Regions from separate parts of the Agarivorans sp. 2_MG-2023 genome, predicted to be linked through region 3. Evidence: predicted binding sites of a transcription regulator. Region 3 holds the regulator's gene; each other region holds the start of a gene.

Region 1 (3,139 bases), on a different contig from region 3:
CGTTAAGGCTTCAACGTTGTTGGTATCACAAATGGTGTCAGAGATTTTAAGCTCGCCAAGACCTGTAATAGCAATAATGTTACCGGCTTCAGCTTTCTGTGTTTCTTGACGCTCTAGGCCCAAGTAACTTAGCACAAGGCCAACTTTACCATTGCGGGTTTTACCGTCAGCGCCCACTACAGTCACTTGTTGGTTAGGCACAACACTACCGCGGGTAATACGGCCTACACCGATAACACCAACATAAGAGTTGTAATCTAACTGAGAAATTTGCATCTGGAAATCGCCACTTGGGTCAGCAGCTGGAGGAGCAACATTGTCAACAATTGCTTGGAACAATGGTTCCATGTTGTCTGATGGCTCATCTAAATCCATGGTTGCCCAGCCGTTAATCGCTGATGCATAAACCACTTTAAAGTCTAACTGATCGTCAGTTGCGCCAAGGTTATCGAATAAATCAAATACTTGATCCATAACCCAATCAGGGCGAGCACCTGGTTTATCAATCTTGTTGATCACTAAGATTGGCTTAAGGCCTTGAGCAAACGCTTTTTGTGTTACAAAGCGTGTTTGCGGCATTGGGCCTTCTTGGGCATCAACAAGTAACAACACTGAGTCAGCCATAGACATAACACGCTCTACTTCTCCACCGAAGTCGGCGTGTCCAGGAGTATCAACAATGTTGATATGGTAGTCGTTCCATTCAATAGCAGTATTTTTTGCAAGAATGGTAATACCACGCTCTTTCTCAATGTCGTTAGAGTCCATGACTCGCTCTTCAGCATCACCACGAGTAGTTAGCGTACCGGATTGCTGCAATAACTTGTCAACTAGGGTCGTTTTCCCGTGGTCAACGTGAGCAATAATGGCGATGTTTCTTAACTTATCTAGCACGGCTCTCAGCCCTTTTATAATGAGGTAAAAGTAAAAAGTGCGCTATTGTACATATAAACGACAACTTCTCATAGTTTTAAGTTGATCACGGTTTTTCTCCTACCCACTTAGGGTATGATAAGTGCGGCTAGAAACTTAACGCACCAAAATGGACAAGAACAGCACCACAAAAGTGCATCGCATTGCACTAAATTGATGCCCCTTCCCATAACAACCATATATATCAATATCTTATGTGTTGGCACAGTTTTAGCTTCAAGCAACACAACAGCGTTAATTCGTTATAAATACTATTAAATCGATTGAACCATCAATTTTGATGACACCGGAGGTTAAAAACATGTCTGCAGAAGTTTTAGCTTTGCTTAAAGAGCAAGAGGTTAAATTTGTTGACTTACGCTTTACCGATACTAAAGGTAAAGAGCAACACGTATCTATTCCATCTCACCAGGTTGACGAAGATTTCTTCACCGACGGCAAAATGTTTGATGGTTCTTCTATTTCAGGCTGGAAAGGCATTAACGAATCAGACATGGTATTAATGCCTGATCCTGCGACTGCAGTACTAGACCCGTTCACAGAAGAAAACACTCTAAACCTTCGTTGTGACATTCTTGAGCCAGCAACTATGCAAGGTTACGACCGTGACCCACGCTCTGTAGCTAAGCGCGCTGAAGAATACATGCGTTCTACCGGTATTGCAGATTCTGCATACTTCGGTCCTGAGCCAGAGTTCTTCTTGTTTGATGACGTTAAGTACAAAACTGACATGTCAGGTTCTATGTACAAAATTGATGCTGATGAAGCGTCTTGGAACTCAGACAAGCATTTTGAAGACGGTAACACTGGTCACCGTCCTGGCGTTAAAGGCGGTTACTTCCCAGTAGCACCAGTTGATTCTTCACAAGACCTACGCTCAGCAATGTGTTTAGTACTTGAAGAAATGGGTCAAACTGTTGAAGCGCACCACCACGAAGTAGCAACAGCTGGTCAGAACGAAATCGCCACTTTATTCAACTCAATTGTTGAAAAAGCTGATGAAACTCAAGTTCTTAAGTATGTTGTTCACAACGTAGCTCACGCTTACGGTAAGACAGCGACTTTCATGCCTAAGCCAGTTGTTGGTGATAACGGTAGCGGTATGCACGTTCACCAATCAATTTGGAAAGACGGCGAAAACTTGTTTGCTGGTGACCTATATGGTGGCCTATCTGAAACTGCATTGTTCTACATTGGCGGTATCATCAAGCACGCTAAAGCGATTAACGCTTTTGCTAACGCATCTACCAACTCTTACAAGCGTTTGGTACCAGGTTTCGAAGCGCCAGTTATGCTAGCTTACTCAGCACGTAACCGTTCTGCTTCTATCCGTATTCCAGTAGTACCTTCGCCTAAAGCGCGTCGTATCGAAGTACGTTTCCCTGACCCAACAGCTAACCCATACTTAGCATTCTCTGCAATGTTGATGGCTGGCCTTGACGGGATCAAAAACAAAATCCACCCTGGCGATGCTATGGACAAGGATTTATACGACCTACCTGCAGAAGAAGCGGCTGAAATTCCACAAGTGGCGACCTCACTTGAGAATGCACTAGCTTGCCTAGATGCAGACCGTGAATTCTTAACTGCTGGCGGCGTATTCAGCAACGATTACATCGATTCTTACATCGCATTGAAATCAGCTGACGTTGAACGCATCAACATGACAACTCACCCAGTTGAGTTCGAATTGTACTACAGCGTATAAACAAAACGTTACACAGCTTAAAAAACCCGCTTTAAAGCGGGTTTTTTTATTGCTTTTCAATAGGTTTTTGCCCACCGTTAGCAGGTTGAATGGAGGAATTATCAATGAGCAAATGGTTTGCTATCATTTTTTTTATCAGTTTCGGACTAGTAAGTGTTCAAGCCGCCGACACTATTTACCAATGGGTAGATGAGAATGGCATCACCCACTTTTCAGATCGCCCCCAAGTTGGCGCTACCGAACTACAGGTAGACGTTGCTCCGCCAGCCACCGATGGCCCCTTGGCAACTCCGCGTACGCCCCTGAAAAAGAAACAAAAACCAGTTAAGTATCAAGTACAAATCACCAGCCCAAGTCATGAACAAACCATTCGCGACAACGAAGGCAAAATTTCGATTACAGCAACCACTACGCCACTGCCGTTAAATAGCATGGGCTACAAGTTGGTGCTTGATGGTGTACCCCAAGGGCAAATCACTAAAATGGGGAGCTTTAACC
Region 2 (3,139 bases), on a different contig from region 3:
AAGGTCGCTGGATCTAAGTGTTTACAAAACCTAGGCTCGCCATTGTTTTCATCTATCAATAGCCAGTCACCCACTGCCATCTTAGGCATGTTAGGTGTAATGCCAATACGTTGCATGGCAGTTTCAGTTGCTACCACGTATTCACTGCGGTGTTGCTCAAATACGCGAGCAGGTATACACGAATCAAGTTCGTCTAAAGTAAGTTGTTGTTGAAAAAAGGGTTTCCATCCAAGTTGAGATAGAGAAAAAGAATTACCCATTGAGATTACCCCAAGCACATTGGTGCTATGTAAAAATAATATAGGGGTCGTTATTACGCCCCGGTGATTACCGGGCTGAGCAGGAGAGAGTTATTACGCTTGTTCCTGAGCCCGTGGAGTGTTGATTACAATCATTTTGTATCCTCGCTATTGACTAAAAATCGCCTAAATAATATCAAAAAAGCTCATCATATAGCCATGCTTACTTTTACAAGGATTGAGGCAGATCAGTTTGTTGCTTGCAAACAACAATATTGGTTGGGCTTTAGCCTGATACTAGAGGGAAGGAAGAGTTTTGTATCCGGGTATTTCGGGATGGCAGCCTCTTGCTGCTGAAGCAAGAGAAACCTTACTGCACACGTGAGTTTAGTAAGGTTAGTTTTCATTAGGTGAAACATATATTCCACCTAACAAAATTGGACATCTTCGTCGATATTAAGTCTAGTTACGTCGGCGCAAGCTTAGGCCAAGCAAACCAAGTGCTAATAAAGAAAATGTTGCTGGGGCTGGAACTGAAGCGGCTGATACTTGTGAGAAAGTGAGCGAGATATCTTCGGTAGTTACAATGCTGCTGCCGCTTGTTACCGAATTCGATAAGTTGCTTAAACCTGCTCTAAATGTTGCCCCTAAGTTATCTTCTGAATTTAAGTAAAGGGTAGAGTCGGTAACGAAAGGTAAATTGTTACTGATGCCAAATGACACAAATTCAAAAGCGGTGACCATTCCTGCTGTTACCGTCCAAGTATTTGTCGCGCTTGGGCTCAAGTACTCGCCAAGACCGAAGCCTGCTGTATTACTTAGTATTTCAACGCTACTCGCGGTGTTAGTCCCTTCGCTTAAACCTCGAACCACACCTGTAACAGAGCCACCCTGATTTAGTATATTTTCGAAGCTAAAATTAAAATCGAGTAACGTGGCTTGAGCACTACTAGCGACCATTATCAGGGTGAAAGCTGAGATAAAACGAGTAAATATTCTACGCATTGGAACGTCCTTTTATGTGGTAGAGGGTGTTTATTATCATCCATTGATAATATTGTTTTTAAATCGTGTAGTTAAAGCAATTACTATTCCATCCCTTTTAGTATCAAGTGTTTAAAAAGCTAGCGTGACTAGTTTGTAAAATTTACTGACAAAAGTAGTTCAGTTATTAATCGGCTCGTTCTACTTAAAGTGCTCTTATTTAGGCGAGAACACCTGACCTAGTTAGACTTTTACTAAAAGTTTCTCGACGGGTATCAAAAAATGAGTGCTACACCCATAATTACTTGAATGGTGATTGGGATAAATCAGGTCTAGGCAAAGAGGAAGCAAAAATACTTAGGCTGTTTAAAACGTTTTTGTTGGTAAATGCGTATAAATAGCAAAGCCTTAGCGAATATTGCGGGCAATAGAGGAGTAGCGTTAACTATGCATTATTTTCGAGCTGCGCATGAGCGTGGATCTGCAGACTTGGGATGGCTTAAAAGCCAACACAGCTTTTCATTTGCTAATTATCATGATCCTCAGCATATGGGATATTCAGTGCTACGGGTGATAAACCAGGATCAAGTCGCGCCTGGAAAAGGTTTTGATACTCACCAGCATCGCGATATGGAAATTATCTCTTACGTTACCAAAGGTGCGGTTGAGCATATCGATAGCATGGGTAATAAGTACCAGGTGCCAGCCGGAGACATTCAAGTGATGAGCGCAGGCACTGGTGTCAGTCATTCCGAATACAATGCCAGTAGCTCTGATGCCTTGGAGTTTCTACAGATTTGGATAAAGCCACAACACAATGGATTAGCCCCCCGTTATCAGCAGGCTACTATCCAGCAAGATTCAATGCTTACCGCGCTAGTGACACCAGACGGCCGCGATGGCTCATTGGTGATGCAGCAAGATGCAGCCCTTTATCGTTTAGTGCTAGCACCGAACCAATCTTTTGAGCTTGAAGTGATGAAAGCCTGTGGTTATTTGCAGGTAATAAGTGGCGCGGCAAATTTGCAGCAGCTTTCTGGTTCTGCCCACACAGTTCGACCTGGTGACGGAGTGGGGGTATCAGGAGAGCAAGCGTTAACTATTACGACCGAAAATTACCCTTTAGAAGCGCTTTGGTTTGATTTGCCGAGTGCATAAACACTCACTATGAATGAGTTTGCTAACGCTAGTTAGCATGACGATAGCAGTTCATTGCACATAAGTTTCCTCAAAATCTTGCTTATGGAGGTTTGTTAGCGCTCACATTTTTGATAGCTTGCTCACAGTTTTGACTCAAATCCGTACAATTTCCCTCACCCTCTAATGATGGATTGCATTTTAACTTGGGCTTTATCGCTCAACTGCTATGGTTCTGGCTGCATAAAAATCTAACAACAGCAAAATTACTGATATTTTTGAGAAGGTATTTGTGGGGGCGCTTATCGCGTTTTAGCAGGCTTTTACCGCTCATTGTTAACCACTATTTTGAGGATAAAGGAATGATCTTTAAACCTTACGGACTTGCTGTGTTGAGCGCTGCATTAATATCGCCACTAAGCTCAGCGGAAGTCTTACAAAAATTTGAGTTAGAAAATGGCAGCTTACTGCCAGGTTACTCAAGTGCCATCGATAGCCCATTTAATGGTATAGCGGCTTATGCTAATAACGACGGCGTAGAGGCTCAAGCTCAATTAAGCAATGTACCTGGTCAGTTTAGGCTCGACATTCGCGGGGCGAGTAGTGCTAATAGTGCCGCCGGTATTAGTGTGTATTTGGGCGATAAAAAACTGGGGTCTACCGAGTTTTCGGGTACGGCCGCATCGGTAAGTAGTATCAACTTCAAGTTAGATGCACAAGCCAGTTCATCAACCTTACAGTTTAAGCTAGAAAGCGATAACGGCAGCAACGACACCTAT
Region 3 (3,139 bases):
ATGAGTTCCATGACTATCCCTAACGGTGATTAGAGTATTAGGCTACCATGATGTCGTATAATTCGTCATCACTTTGTGCACAACGAAGTTGTTTACATACTTGCTTATCGTTAAGTTTTTCAGCTACTTGAGATAAGGTGTTGAGGTGTTGTTTACACTGATCTTCTGGTACCAGTAAGGCAAAAACCAAATCAACAGGTTTATTGTCAATGGCGTCAAAAGCAATTGGGGGATCACAACGTAAAAAAACAGCGGTTGTTTGATGCTGTTTATCAATGCGGCCATGAGGTATTGCCACGCCTTGCCCGATACCGGTGCTGCCCATTTTTTCTCTATTCAACAAACTCTCAAATATACATTGAGCTGTCGTATCTAGTTGGCCAGCGGCTAGTTCACTAATAATTTCTAAGGCGCGTTTTTTTGAAGAGCATTGGACTGCACTTTGAGTGCAATCCAAGCTTAGTACTTTATCTATTTGCATGGAGGTGACTAATGTTTGTTAAGTTTTTCTTTATGTTTGATAACTTGGCGGTCAAGTTTGTCGATGAGACCATCAATGGCGGCGTACATATCTGAATGTTCAGCGGTAGCGAATAATTCACCGCCATTTAAATGTAAGGTGGCTTCTGCGATTTGATTGAGCTTCTCGACGTTGAGGATGACATGAACATTGTTTATCTGGTCAAATCGTCGAGTGAGCTTGGCAAACTTGTTATGGACATATTCTTTTAAAGACTCAGTAATATCAACGTGGTGTCCGGTAAGATTAATTTGCATAAATATAGTCCCCTTGATTGGCCTTAAAGTAGGCTCTTACGTTGGTTAGAAGGTGGTATCGCTAAAGACTCACGATATTTTGCAATCGTACGTCTTGCCACCTTGATCCCCTGATCTGCCAAAATATCAGCAATCTTACTATCGCTGAGAGGTTTACTGGTATTTTCGGCAGCAACCAGTTTCTTAATTAATGCACGAATAGCGGTAGATGAACATTCACCGCCGCCATCGGTAGCCACATGGCTAGAGAAGAAATATTTAAGTTCGAAAATGCCGCGAGGTGTATGCATGAATTTTTGAGTTGTTACTCGAGAAATCGTTGATTCGTGCATTTCTACTGCTTCGGCCACATCGTTCAGCACCATTGGCTTCATTGCTTCTTCACCGTATTCGAAGAAGGCTTGTTGGTGGTGAACGATACAGTTAGAGACTTTGAGTAAGGTTTCGTTGCGGCTTTCAATGCTCTTAATAAACCACTTGGCTTCTTGTAAGTGGCTACGGATAAACTGAGTATCGGTAGCATTAGACGTTTTACTTAAGGATGCATAGTGAGAGTTTACTCTTAGCTTCGGCATCGCATCGGGGTTTAGCTCTACCACCCAGCGACCTTGGCGCTTCACTACGGAAACATCGGGGATAACGTATTGGGCTTGGTTTGGCTCAACAGCGTTACCCGGGCGTGGTTCTAAGGTGTGAATTAAACGCATCACTTCGCGTAGCTGGTCTTCTTTTAACTTGGTCTTTCGAGCCAATAAGCGAAAATCTCGATTGGCTAATACATCGATATGGTTAGACACCACATCTTTGGCTTCATTTAGCCATGGTGTTTCTGGGGAAAAACGACTTAATTGAATTAACAAGCATTCTTGTAGCGAGCGCGCGGCAATGCCTACGGGGTCGAAATGCTGAATCCGTTTTAGTACTGCTTCAATTTCGTCAAGCTCTACATCTAAGTCGTTATTGTCACTAGAATTGAGGCCATCTAATAATTGTTCACAATCCTGTGTGAGGTAACCTGATTCATCTACTGCATCAATAATGGCTAAAGCAATGGCTTGGTCTACTTCGCTGAAAGGAGTAAGGCGCATTTGCCACAGCATGTGATCTTGTAAGGAATCAACGGTTTCACCTTGGAATAACATATCGTTGTCGTCACCACCGCCACTGCCGCTCGATGAGCTAGCTGGCGCGGAACTGGCGCTATAAATATCGTCCCAAGTGGAGTCTACGGGTAGGTCATCAGAAACAGTTTCTTGGTTAATGGCATCGCCAGCTTCCATTTGGCTGCTGTCTACGTCGGCGCTAGATTCGGCTTCTGTAGATTTTTCATTGGCTGACTTAGCGTCTGTTGCGTCACTATCATTCGAATGTGACTCATCCGCCTCAAGCAGAGGGTTACTTTCCAGAGCCTCTTGAATTTCTTGCTGTAAATCCAGGGTTGAAAGCTGGAGTAAGCGTATGGCCTGTTGTAACTGGGGGGTCATGGTTAACTGCTGACCAAGACGCAACTGCAAAGATGCTTTCATTAACTACCGCTATCCCTTCTTTTTATATTATTTTCTAAGCTGCACTTTAACTATAGCTTGAATTGTTCACCGAGATAAACTCGTTTCACGTGCTCGTTTTCAAGTATTTCTTGTGGCTTACCTGAGGCTATCAATTCACCCTGACTAACGATATAGGCATGCTCACAAACATCGAGAGTTTCCCTTACATTGTGGTCGGTAATTAATACACCTAGACCGCGATCACGCAGGTGTTCAATGATTTTTTTAATATCAATAACGGAAATAGGATCTACCCCAGCGAAGGGTTCGTCAAGCAAAATAAACTTAGGGGCTGCGGCTAAGGCGCGGGCAATTTCTACCCGGCGACGCTCTCCGCCTGATAGGCTCATACCGAGATTTTTGCGAATATGGCCAATATGAAACTCTTCTAGCAAATCGTCCAGTGCGCCAATTTGCTGCTCTTTGTCCAAATCCTTACGGGTTTCTAATACTGCTAGAATATTTTTTTCTACCGATAAACGGCGAAAGATAGAGGCTTCTTGGGGAAGATAACCAATGCCTTTTCGTGCTCGAGTATGCATAGCGGTGCTAGACAGATCATCGTCATCGATAAGTATTCGGCCTTGGTCTCGTGGCACTAGACCAACCACCATGTAGAAGGTAGTGGTTTTACCGGCGCCGTTTGGCCCTAGTAAACCAACAATTTTCCCGGTTTCTACATTTAAACTGACGTTCTTTACTACCTTGCGACCTTTGTAGCTTTTGGCAAGGTTCTCAGCGATTAAGGTACTCATGATTACTCATTGTCCTCGGGGGAGAGTTCTTCTAATTGCTGAGGCAGGAAAATAGTGGTC
Region 4 (3,139 bases), on a different contig from region 3:
CGGTTCAAGTCCGGCCCCGGGCACCAACTCTTCTTTGCATTATTCTCCCAGCTTTTCAGCTAACCTTTCATCTGTACTGTGATTCAAACTCTTCTCTAGTTTAGTTCCATCTGTTAATTCACCAATCATGTTCTCTAGACGTAATCTATAGTTAAACGCTAATTCATAGCGCGTAATAAGCAGGCTAGTCGTTCACTAAAGAAGCTAATTGGTGGTTGCTAGATCGCTTTTTAAGCACTTGAATCAACTCCCTTAAAAAATCCGTTGACTCATTTCTGTAATACGTTAAAGTACATCTCGCTTTCAGGCCTTAGGCCGATATTGTTAGCAACAAACGTGTCGCCCGGGTGGTGAAATTGGTAGACACAAGGGATTTAAAATCCCTCGTCTGAAAGGACGTGCCGGTTCAAGTCCGGCCCCGGGCACCAGTATTTAGAGTTGAAAATCTCGCTACTGCATAAGCGGTAACAAAAGAACTAATTTGTTAGTCCTTACCCAAGACTAATGAAGATAGGAATTAGTTAGCACTGCTTCAGTGTTGATTAAAGAATTAAGCGGCACTAGCTCAGTGTGGGTATAGAGGGTAGCGCAACCTTTGGTTGAACTATCGACACATTAAATAGTGATAAAGAATTAAGCGGCACTAGCTCAGTTGGTAGAGCGCAACCTTGCCAAGGTTGAGGTCATCAGTTCGAACCTGATGTGCCGCTCCAAAATTTGTAACGCTGTATGGCGGGTTGGCAGAGTGGCTATGCAGCGGATTGCAAATCCGTGGACCTCGGTTCGACTCCGGGACCCGCCTCCATTACAAAGTAAAGTTTCGCCCGGGTGGTGAAATTGGTAGACACAAGGGATTTAAAATCCCTCGTCTGAAAGGACGTGCCGGTTCAAGTCCGGCCCCGGGCACCAATTCAGAAAAGCCAGTAGCATTTGCTACTGGCTTTTTGGGTTTCTAATTCCCACAAAAATTATCTTTTTATTTAGTTTCACTGCTTTGGTGCGCGCTAGGTCGATATGCGCCAATTTGGTGCGCAAAGTTTCTTGTAATGACCTATCAAGTACCCAAAACTAGGTACTCATACTTTGGCATAGCGTTTGCTCTATTAACTATGCGACATGAGAGATGTATGGCTTTGCCACATCAAGAGCCGCCACTACAATTTGCAATAGACATCTAGGGTTCCGGCTGCAACGCAGTGTCTGGACCGAGAGTTGTCAACCTCATTAAGGGGTTACACGGAGGGATAAAAGCCCGGGAGATGACACTTAAATACGTCTCTCATGTTTTTATTTTAAGTGTACAACCACATTGAGGTGACCATGTTGAACTTAGTTAAATCTCCACTCCGTTCTTTGGCTTTAGCAGCCACTATTCTAAGTGCTAGTGTCATGAGCATTAGCTCAGCGCAAGCCGCCGATAAACCTACCTATAAACTTGCATGGACAATCTACGTGGGCTGGATGCCATGGGATTACGGGGCGGCTTCTGGCATCGTGCAAAAATGGGCCGACAAATACGACATCAATATTGAAGTAGTGCAAGTTAACGACTACATCGAATCCATTAACCAATACACTGCAGGCGGCTTCGACGCTACCGTAATGACTAACATGGATGCCTTAACCATTCCTGCAGCTAGCGGCATTGATTCTACGGCGTTAATTGTGGGTGACTTTTCAAACGGTAACGACGGCGTAGTGTTAAAAGGTAATAAGAGCCTAAAAGATCTGAAGGGCGAAAAAGTAAACCTTGTTGAACTCAGCGTTTCTCATTACTTATTAGCACGTGCATTGGAGTCGGTAGACTTAAAAGAGCGTGACATTAAAGTAGAGAATACTTCCGATGCAGACCTTGTTGCTGCATTTACTACCTCAGATGTAACGGCAGTCACCACGTGGAATCCACTGCTAAGCGAAATTACCTCAATGCCAGATACCAACATGGTGTTTGACTCTTCCAAGATCCCTGGCGAAATCATCGACCTGTTAGTTGTGCATACCGATACCCTAAATCAAGATCCTAAATTGGGTAAAGCGCTAACCGGCGCTTGGTACGAAATTATGGCTACTATGTCGGGCAGTGACGAAGCAGCGATTAAAGCGCGCAGCTTTATGGCCGAAGCATCGGGTACAGATTTAGCGGGTTACGATGCTCAATTAGCCTCTACCAAAATGTTTTACGAAGCAAAAGAAGCGGTAGATTTTACCAATAGCGCTACCTTGCCATCTACCATGGCTAAAGTGGCTGAGTTTTCTCATCACCACGGACTGTTAGGTGAAGGCGCTCCAGATGCTAGTTTCATTGGTATCGAAACGCCATCGGGTACCTATGGTGACAGCGCAAATGTAAAACTACGCTTTACCTCTGAGTACATGGACATGGCGGTTCAAGGCAAACTATAAGGCCGTTCTATGACTCGACTAATTAATAAAAAGCCTAGCCGAATTACTCGGCTGCTGTTGGGCTTACTTCCTTTCATTGTGTTGATTGTGCTGTACATGATGGCATCGCAAGCCCGTTTGGTAGATAACCCAAATGACAAGCTATTGCCGGCAATGTCTAGCTTTGTAGACGCAATAAACCGCATGGCCTTTGAGCCAAGCAGACGTAGTGGCGAATACTTAATGTTGGCCGACACCTTAGCTAGCTTGAGTCGCTTAGCGATGGGAGTAGGGATTAGCGCACTGATTGCCTTAATCGTAGGTGTGGCTAACGGTATGGTGCCCTTTGTACGTGCGCCATTATCACCTTTGGTTACAGCTTTGTCGTTAGTGCCTCCCATGGCAATACTACCGATTTTGTTCATTGTGTTTGGTTTGGGTGAGCTATCCAAAGTGATGTTAATCATCATTGGAATTTGCCCAATTATGATTCGTGATTTACAGCTGCGAACCGATGCCTTGCCGCCAGAACAAATTCTTAAAGCACAAACCTTGGGAGCATCAAGCTGGCAAACCATTATTGCCATCGTTGTGCCGCAAATACTGCCCAAATTAATTGAAGCAGTGCGTTTAACCCTTGGCAGTGCGTGGCTGTTTTTGATTGCAGCTGAAGCCATTGCCGCTACCGAAGGTTTAGGCTATCGCATCTTTCTGATTCGTCGTTACCTCGCCATGGACGTTATTTTACCTTACGTGC

The links. Region 3 encodes sigma-54, which starts transcription at its own class of promoters, with help from an activator protein. Its sites were predicted from a motif close to GTTGGCACGNNNNTNGNNT; they were not measured.
Region 1: glnA (glutamate--ammonia ligase) is a predicted target of sigma-54. The motif match lies at 1,132-1,150, and genes of this name have one in related genera.
Region 2: Q4549_RS03455 (PEP-CTERM sorting domain-containing protein) is a predicted target of sigma-54. The motif match lies at 1,319-1,337, and genes of this name have one in related genera.
Region 4: Q4549_RS20205 (putative urea ABC transporter substrate-binding protein) is a predicted target of sigma-54. The motif match lies at 1,083-1,101, and genes of this name have one in related genera.

Annotation. Positions count from the first base shown of each region.
Region 1 covers NZ_JAUORQ010000007.1:97,284-100,422, forward strand. The annotation lists gene typA (translational GTPase TypA) at 1-894, opposite strand, end outside; gene glnA (glutamate--ammonia ligase) at 1,235-2,641, shown strand; gene Q4549_RS12130 (DUF4124 domain-containing protein) at 2,746-3,139, shown strand, end outside.
Region 2 covers NZ_JAUORQ010000002.1:165,528-168,666, reverse strand. The annotation lists gene rsgA (ribosome small subunit-dependent GTPase A) at 1-260, opposite strand, end outside; gene Q4549_RS03455 (PEP-CTERM sorting domain-containing protein) at 702-1,244, opposite strand; gene Q4549_RS03450 (pirin family protein) at 1,671-2,381, shown strand; gene Q4549_RS03445 (glycosyl hydrolase family 8) at 2,723-3,139, shown strand, end outside.
Region 3 covers NZ_JAUORQ010000011.1:45,442-48,580, forward strand. The annotation lists gene rapZ (RNase adapter RapZ) at 1-11, opposite strand, end outside; gene ptsN (PTS IIA-like nitrogen regulatory protein PtsN) at 38-481, opposite strand; gene hpf (ribosome hibernation promoting factor) at 490-777, opposite strand; gene Q4549_RS16260 (RNA polymerase factor sigma-54) at 801-2,303, opposite strand; gene lptB (LPS export ABC transporter ATP-binding protein) at 2,354-3,079, opposite strand; gene lptA (lipopolysaccharide transport periplasmic protein LptA) at 3,082-3,139, opposite strand, start outside.
Region 4 covers NZ_JAUORQ010000018.1:73,247-76,385, reverse strand. The annotation lists tRNA gene Q4549_RS20225 (tRNA-Leu) at 342-428, shown strand; tRNA gene Q4549_RS20220 (tRNA-Gly) at 638-713, shown strand; tRNA gene Q4549_RS20215 (tRNA-Cys) at 732-805, shown strand; tRNA gene Q4549_RS20210 (tRNA-Leu) at 823-909, shown strand; guanidine-I (ykkC/yxkD leader) riboswitch at 1,164-1,261, shown strand; gene Q4549_RS20205 (putative urea ABC transporter substrate-binding protein) at 1,321-2,403, shown strand; gene Q4549_RS20200 (ABC transporter permease) at 2,413-3,139, shown strand, end outside.